Regions from separate parts of the Streptomyces sp. NPDC041122 genome, predicted to be linked through region 2. Evidence: riboswitches for the same ligand, from Rfam matches in the RefSeq annotation. Region 2 holds a riboswitch; the other holds the start of a gene.
What was found. A riboswitch is a leader RNA that binds a small molecule or an ion and turns the genes downstream of it on or off. The one in region 2 is predicted to bind cyclic di-AMP.
Positions count from the first base shown of each region.

Region 1: it holds a riboswitch for cyclic di-AMP, as region 2 does, so the genes downstream of both, ACZ6B8_RS32615 (transglycosylase family protein) here and ACZ6B8_RS07005 (M23 family metallopeptidase) in region 2, are expected to answer to the same signal.

Region 1 is NZ_JBVIYQ010000010.1:333,490-336,690, reverse strand. It holds gene eno (phosphopyruvate hydratase) at 1-323, opposite strand, end outside; gene ACZ6B8_RS32615 (transglycosylase family protein) at 657-1,370, opposite strand; cyclic di-AMP (ydaO/yuaA leader) riboswitch at 1,375-1,544, opposite strand; gene ACZ6B8_RS32610 (transglycosylase family protein) at 1,773-2,834, opposite strand; gene ACZ6B8_RS32605 (cytochrome P450 family protein) at 2,974-3,201, opposite strand, start outside.
Region 2 is NZ_JBVIYQ010000002.1:151,975-155,175, reverse strand. It holds gene ACZ6B8_RS07015 (HPr family phosphocarrier protein) at 1-120, shown strand, start outside; gene ACZ6B8_RS07010 (GntR family transcriptional regulator) at 279-989, opposite strand; gene ACZ6B8_RS07005 (M23 family metallopeptidase) at 1,202-2,005, opposite strand; cyclic di-AMP (ydaO/yuaA leader) riboswitch at 2,019-2,180, opposite strand; gene ACZ6B8_RS07000 (M16 family metallopeptidase) at 2,381-3,201, opposite strand, start outside.

The DNA.
Region 1 (3,201 bases), on a different contig from region 2:
GCGCCGAGCGAGCCCTTGTTGTCGGTGGCGTCCAGGTCGAACATGGCCTGGTCGATCAGGCGCTGCTCGGTGGCGTCGTAGCCGACGAGCTCCGGGCCGATCTGCTCGATGACGGCGAGGACGGCCTTCTCGACACCCTTGCCCTGGTAACGGTTGGGGTCACCGTCACGGAGTTCGATGGCCTCGAAGGCACCGGTGGAGGCACCGGACGGAACGGCGGCACGACCGGTGCTGCCGTCGTCGAGGCCGACCTCGACCTCGACCGTGGGGTTGCCTCGGGAGTCCAGGATTTCCCGGGCTACGACGACGTCGATGGACGGCACGAGCATCTCCTTCTGGGATGTGACGCGTTTACGCGGGCCGCTTCGGCCCCTGCGTCTCCTGAGCCTAACCGGCTCCGGGGCTTCAGCCAGCCGACCGCCCGTCCCGTGGGACGGACAAGAGCCGAAATCCCCGGGAAACAGGACGGAAGACCGCGTTTCTACTCGCTGGTAGCGAACACGGCGGGGGCGTGCGGCGGTGGTACGGGACGTGGATCCGGGGGCGGACATGGCCCCGCCCCGGTGCGTACGGGGGATACGCGCACCGGGGCGGGGAGCCCGTGGGGACGGGGTGGCCGCACCTCCGCCGAGGCACGGCCGGGTGGGACCGGAGGGTCAGCTGAGGTGCAGCTGCTGGCCCGGGTAGATGAAGTCGGCGTCGTCGATGATGTCGCCGTTGAGCTTGTAGACCTTCTGCCAGCCGCCCTTGACGTGGTGCGACTGGGCGATCTTGGAGAGGGTGTCGCCGGTCGCGACCTTGTACTCGCCGTCGCCCTTCTTGACCGTCTTGCCGGTCGGGGTCTCGACGGTCTTCTTGGACTCGGTCTGCGGCGTGGGCTGCGGCTTCGGCGCGGCCTGCTGCTGCTCCGGAGCGGCCTGCTGCTGCGTCTGCTGCGGCTGCGGCTTCTCCTGCTGCTGCGGGGCCTGCTCCTGCTGGCCGCCACCGCTGCTGGGGGAGGCGCCCGAGAGGCCGACACCGCAGGACGGCCAGGCACCCTTGCCCTGGCCGGCGAGGACCTTCTCGCCGATCTCGATCTGCTGGGCCTTGGAGGCCTTGTCGGCGGACGGCGCGTACTTGGTGCCGCCGTACGCGGCCCAGGTGGACGGCGAGAACTGCAGACCGCCCTGGAAGCCGTTGCCGGTGTTGATGGACCAGTTGCCGCCCGACTCGCACTGGGCGACGGCGTCCCACTCGGAGGTGGTGGCGGCGGAGGCCGAGCCGGCCGCCATCAGCGGAGCGGCGACGGCGGCACCGGTCACACCGACGAGCGTGGCGACACGCGTGGCCTTGGACGGACGACGGTGCTTGCCCTTGCTGGAAAGCAGCATGAGTTGATCCCCTACACCGACGCCTGCGAGGTGAGCTGTCGGGTTCGGGCCGATGTGGTTGCCCGGTCGCACTCCTTGAGCGCGACTTCACCCCTAGCCGTTCCCGTCCGTCTCGCGGCGCTCAGCCTCTCGGCTGCCCCACCCCTCAACGGACGGACCCGGCACAAACCTTGGGTCCCCCGCTCCTGCCGACGGCGCTCTTGAGCGACGACTGTTCCCGTCCGGCCGTTGGCAGGATTCGGCGTACCGACCGGCGGGGCTCACCAGTGGCGAGCGGTGACGACGGTAATCACGTCTTCCACACAATTTCAAAGACGATCAGGGCTTCTGAGACCCATGTCTCACTTGCGCCAAAGCAGACATACGACGCGAAGACCCCGCCCGACTCTTCGTCAACTACCGTTACTTTTCGCCCAGATCGAGGCTCTGACCGGGCAGGATGAGGTCCGGGTCGCCGCCGACGGTCTTCTTGTTCCCGGCGTAGAGCTCGTGCCAGCCGCCCGCCACGTCGAGGTCGTCGGCGATGCGCGAGAGGTTGTCCCCGGAGCGCACCGTGTACGACCCGTCGGCGACGGCACCGTCGCGGTCGGCGCCGCGCGAGGCGTGCCGGCCGGGACGGTCGCCGCCGGCCCGCTCGCTCGCGTCGGCGTCGCCGCGGTGGCGGCCCGCCGAGGCGCCGTCCGAGCCCTCGGCGGGCGCGGTCGACCCCGCGGAGCCGGGCGAAGAGGGGTCCTGCGGGCCGGACTTGCCGTCGGCGTCCGCGTCATCCGCGTCCGCCGCGCCGCCCTTGCCGTCCTTTTCGCCGGACTCGTCGTGATTCTTGTCTCGTGCGCCGTCGGCGGAGCCGGGCGTGTCGGAGTCGGCTGACGGTTCGCCGGCGTCCGTGGACGGGTCGGCCTTCTCGCCCTCGTCCTCGTCCGTGCCCTTGTTCTTGTCCGCGGAGTCCTTGGCGGCGTCGTCCGCACCCTTGGCGTCCCCGGAGTCCTTCGCGCCGTCGGCCTTGCCGCTCCCGGTCGAGCCGGTGGAGCCGGACGAGTCGTCCGGGGCCTGCGGAAGAGGGGCTCCGGGGTCGACGTCGGCCGCGGCGCCGCCGTCGGTGAGTCCGGCGATCGGGGCGCAGCTCGGCCAGGCGTCGGTGCCCTTGGCGTCGAGGACCTTCTCGGCGACGGCGATCTGCTGGGACTTGGAGGCCTGGTCGGGGCTGGGCGCGAACTCGAGGCCGCCGTAGGCCTCCCATCTCTCCTGGGAGAGCTGGAGCCCTCCGTAGTAACCGTTGCCCGGATTCGCGCTCCACGCGCCGCCGCTCTCGCACTGGGCGAGCTTGTCCCACGTGGCGGTGTCGGCCGCGCTCGCGCTGGTGGCGGCGAGCAGCGGGATGGCGATGGCTGATCCGGTGACGCCTGCCGCGACGACGAGTGCCGGGGCCTGGCGGGGGCGTCGGTGACGACCATGGCCGGAGAGCATGCGGGTGCCTTTCAGGAGACTGCAGCGACAACTGGGGCGCCCGGGGGCGCTCAAGTCGTCGTGAACGTAGCCGCAGTCGAACGCTTGTCACAAGTCGATGCAGCGGAGATCACGTGAACATCACAGTCCTGACGACCCGTCAGTCCCGGCCCCGGGGCTGTGCGTCCGTGAACTCCACCGGCAGCGTGCGCAGTCCCCGCATGATCAGTCCGCCACGCCACCGCAAATCGGCGGGATCCGCCGCGAGTTGCAGGTCGGGAAGGCGCCGGAGCAGTGTCGCGAGGGCGGTCCGGCCCTCCAGGCGGGCCAGGGGTGCGCCGAGGCAGTAGTGGATGCCGTGGCCGTATCCGAGGTGCTGATTGTCACG
Region 2 (3,201 bases):
GGCGCCCAGGGCGGCGAGGAGATCGTGCTCGCCTCCGACGCCGAGGGTGCCGACGCCGCCCTCGACCGGCTGGCGAAGCTCGTCTCGGAGGGGCTCGAGGAGCTTCCGGAGACGGTCTAGGACGCGTTCCTGAAAATCGTTGAAGGGGTCACCCGGAATTTTCCGGGTGACCCCTTCAACGTTTTCACGGCGCACACCGAAAAACAGGGCCCAGAATTCCCGCATTTTCGCGCGGCCCCCTCTTTCCATAAGGTCCCTCTGTTTATACGGCTCCTCCGTTAATTCCGGAGGCTCACCGTGTTGACGGCATGTTGCGGATCCCTCACACCGTCGCGCTCCGCCCGCCGTGCGGGACGCAGCCGTTGGGCGGCCGCCGTCCGCTCGGCGTGCGCGGCGGCGAGCGCCCTGGCCCGCCCCGCGTCCTTGCGGGCCACCGCGTCGAGGATCGCGGCGTGCTCGGACCACGCCTCGGCCGGCGCCGCCGGGGACTCCACCACGTACATCCAGGCGACCTTGTGGCGCAGCTGGGTGAGCAGCGCGCCGAGGCCGGGGCTGGCGGACGCCTGGGCGAGCGTCTCGTGGAACCAGCCGCCCAGGGACCGCAGATCCTCCCCCAGGCCGCTCCTGGCGCGCTCCTGGCCCAGCCGGACGAGTCCGCGCAGGACCTTCAGGTGCGCGTCGTCGCGGCGCTGTGCGGCGCGCGCCGCGGCGAGCGGTTCGAGCAGCGTCCGCATCTCCAGGAGGTCCGCCGCCTCCTGCTCCGTCGGTTCCGCGACGCACGCGCCCGCGTGCCTGCGCGTGACGACGAAACCCTCGGCCTCCAGGGTGCGCAGCGCCTCGCGCACGGGGACGCGCGAGACGCCGTAGCGGCGCGCGAGGAGTTCCTCGGTGAGCCGGCCGCCCCTCACGTGGACTCCGGCGACGATGTCGTCCCGGATGGCCGTGCTGACCGAGTGCGCCGGAATGCGCGTGACCGGACCTCCACCCACTGACCGGACCTCCATTGAATTCCCCGCGCCGCGCGGTCGGCCGACGCTCGTCCGGTGACTCTATTGCAGAGCTCCGCAATTTCCGATGGCGTCCGGGAATTCATGGATATCTTTTGGCCAATACGGGACGGGGGCCGACACAGCCGCACGCGAAAGCCCCGGCTCACCAGGAGCCGGGGCTTTCGAAGCGATGCTGCGGAAATCCGCGTCCGTCAGACGTTGACGCCGTGTCCGCGCAGGTACGCGATGGGGTCGATGTCCGAGCCGTAGTCCGGGCCGGTACGGGCCTCGAAGTGCAGGTGCGGGCCGCTGGCGTTTCCGGTGGCGCCGGAGATGCCTATCTGCTGGCCCGGGGTGACCGTCTGGCCGACGGAGACACCGAGGGAGGACATGTGGCCGTACTGGGTGTACGTGCCGTCGTTCATCTTGATGACCACGTTGTTGCCGTAGGCGCCGCCCCAGCCGGCCTCGACGACGGTGCCGGAGCCGACCGCGTGGACGGAGGTGCCGGACGCGGCGTGGAAGTCGATGCCGGTGTGGCTACCGGAGGACCACATGGCGCCGCCGGTCTGGTAGCCCGTGGAGACGTACGAGCCGGAGATCGGGGAGACGTAGCTGTTCAGGCGCTTGCGCTCGGCCGCGCGGGCGGCGCGCTCCTTGGCCTCGCGCTCCTTCTCGGCCTTCGCCTTGGCCTCGGCCTCGGCCTTGCGCTTCTCCTCGGCGGCCTTCTTCTTGGCGGCCTCTTCGGCCTTCCGGGCGGCAGCGGCGTCGTCGGCGGCCTGGCGCTGGGCGGCGGCCTGCGCGTCGACGCTCTCGGCGAGCGTGTCGCCGACGGAGATGGCCTGGGTGAAGCCGGTGTGCTCGAGGGCCGCGTCATCGGCGGCGGCGAGCGCCGGACCGGCGAGGCCTCCGATGACACCGGTGGTGGTGAGCGCTGCGACGCCCGCGACGTTCGCGGTGGTACGCGTGAGGCGGCTCGGACGACGGTGCTTCCCGGTGGCACGGGTGAACGCCATGAAGCGGCTGATCCTTTCCTTCCTTCTCGCCTACCGGGTTAGCTGACGGGTTCGGAGCAGGAAGGTCTCCTACGGGTCCCTCGCCTCACGGCAAGGTGCCCGATTCACCCCAAGGGACGTGTGGGTCCCCGGCTCCCCTGGCTCGCGCCGTACGGGGACTCGGCGATGACTGTCCGGTGCCGCGGGTGCGGCTTACTGCGCGACGAACAGCCGGACCGACGCTAAACGGCCGCACTTTCAATCGACAAACAGAACGCGACTTTTGTAGCGCACGCCACAGGGCAGACGGGCAACCTCCATATGAATTCGGACATATGAGGACCCCGGCGCCCTAAGCGGTCACCGGGGTCCTGACATGTCCGGCCTGACGGTCACTCAGCCGGTGACCACCGTCACATCGCCGATCCCGAGGGCCCTGACGGGCTCCTCGATCTGCGCGGCGTCCCCGACGAGGACCGTCACCAGACGGTCCTCCGGGAAGGCGTTCACGACGGCCGCGGTGGCCTCCACGGTGCCGGTGGCAGCCAGCTGCCGGTACAGCTGCGCCTGGAAGTCGTCCGGCAGGTTCTGCTCGACCTGGTCGGCGAGGGTGGCCGCCACGGAGGCCGCCATCTCGTACTTGAGCGGGGCGACGCCCACCAGGTTCTGCACGGCGACGTCGCGCTCGGCGTCGGTGAGCCCGTCGGCGGCGAGGGTGCGCAGCACCTTCCAGAGGTCGTCGAGCGCCGGGCCGGTGTTCGGGGTGTCCACGGAGCCGCTGATGGCGAGCATCGCGGCGCCCGTGCCGTCCGGCGCCGAACGCAGCACCTGGCCGAACGCCCGTACGCCGTAGGTGTATCCCTTCTCCTCCCGCAGGACGCGGTCCAGACGGGAGGTGAGGGTGCCGCCCAGGCAGTACGTGCCGAGCACCTGGGCGGGCCAGACGCGGTCGTGCCGGTCGGGGCCGATGCGGCCGATCAGCAGCTGCGTCTGGACCGCTCCGGGGCGGTCCACGATGACGACGCGGCCGCGGTCGTCGGCGGTCACCGGCGGCACCGGGCGCGGCTCGCCCGCGGAGCCGGTCCAGGCGCCGACGGTGTCCGCGAGGACGGCGTCCAGGTCGGTGCCGGTCAGGTCGCCGACCACGACGAGGGTGGCCGTGGCGGGCCGGACGTGCTTCTCGTAGAAGGCCCGCACCGCCGCCGAGTCGATGGCGG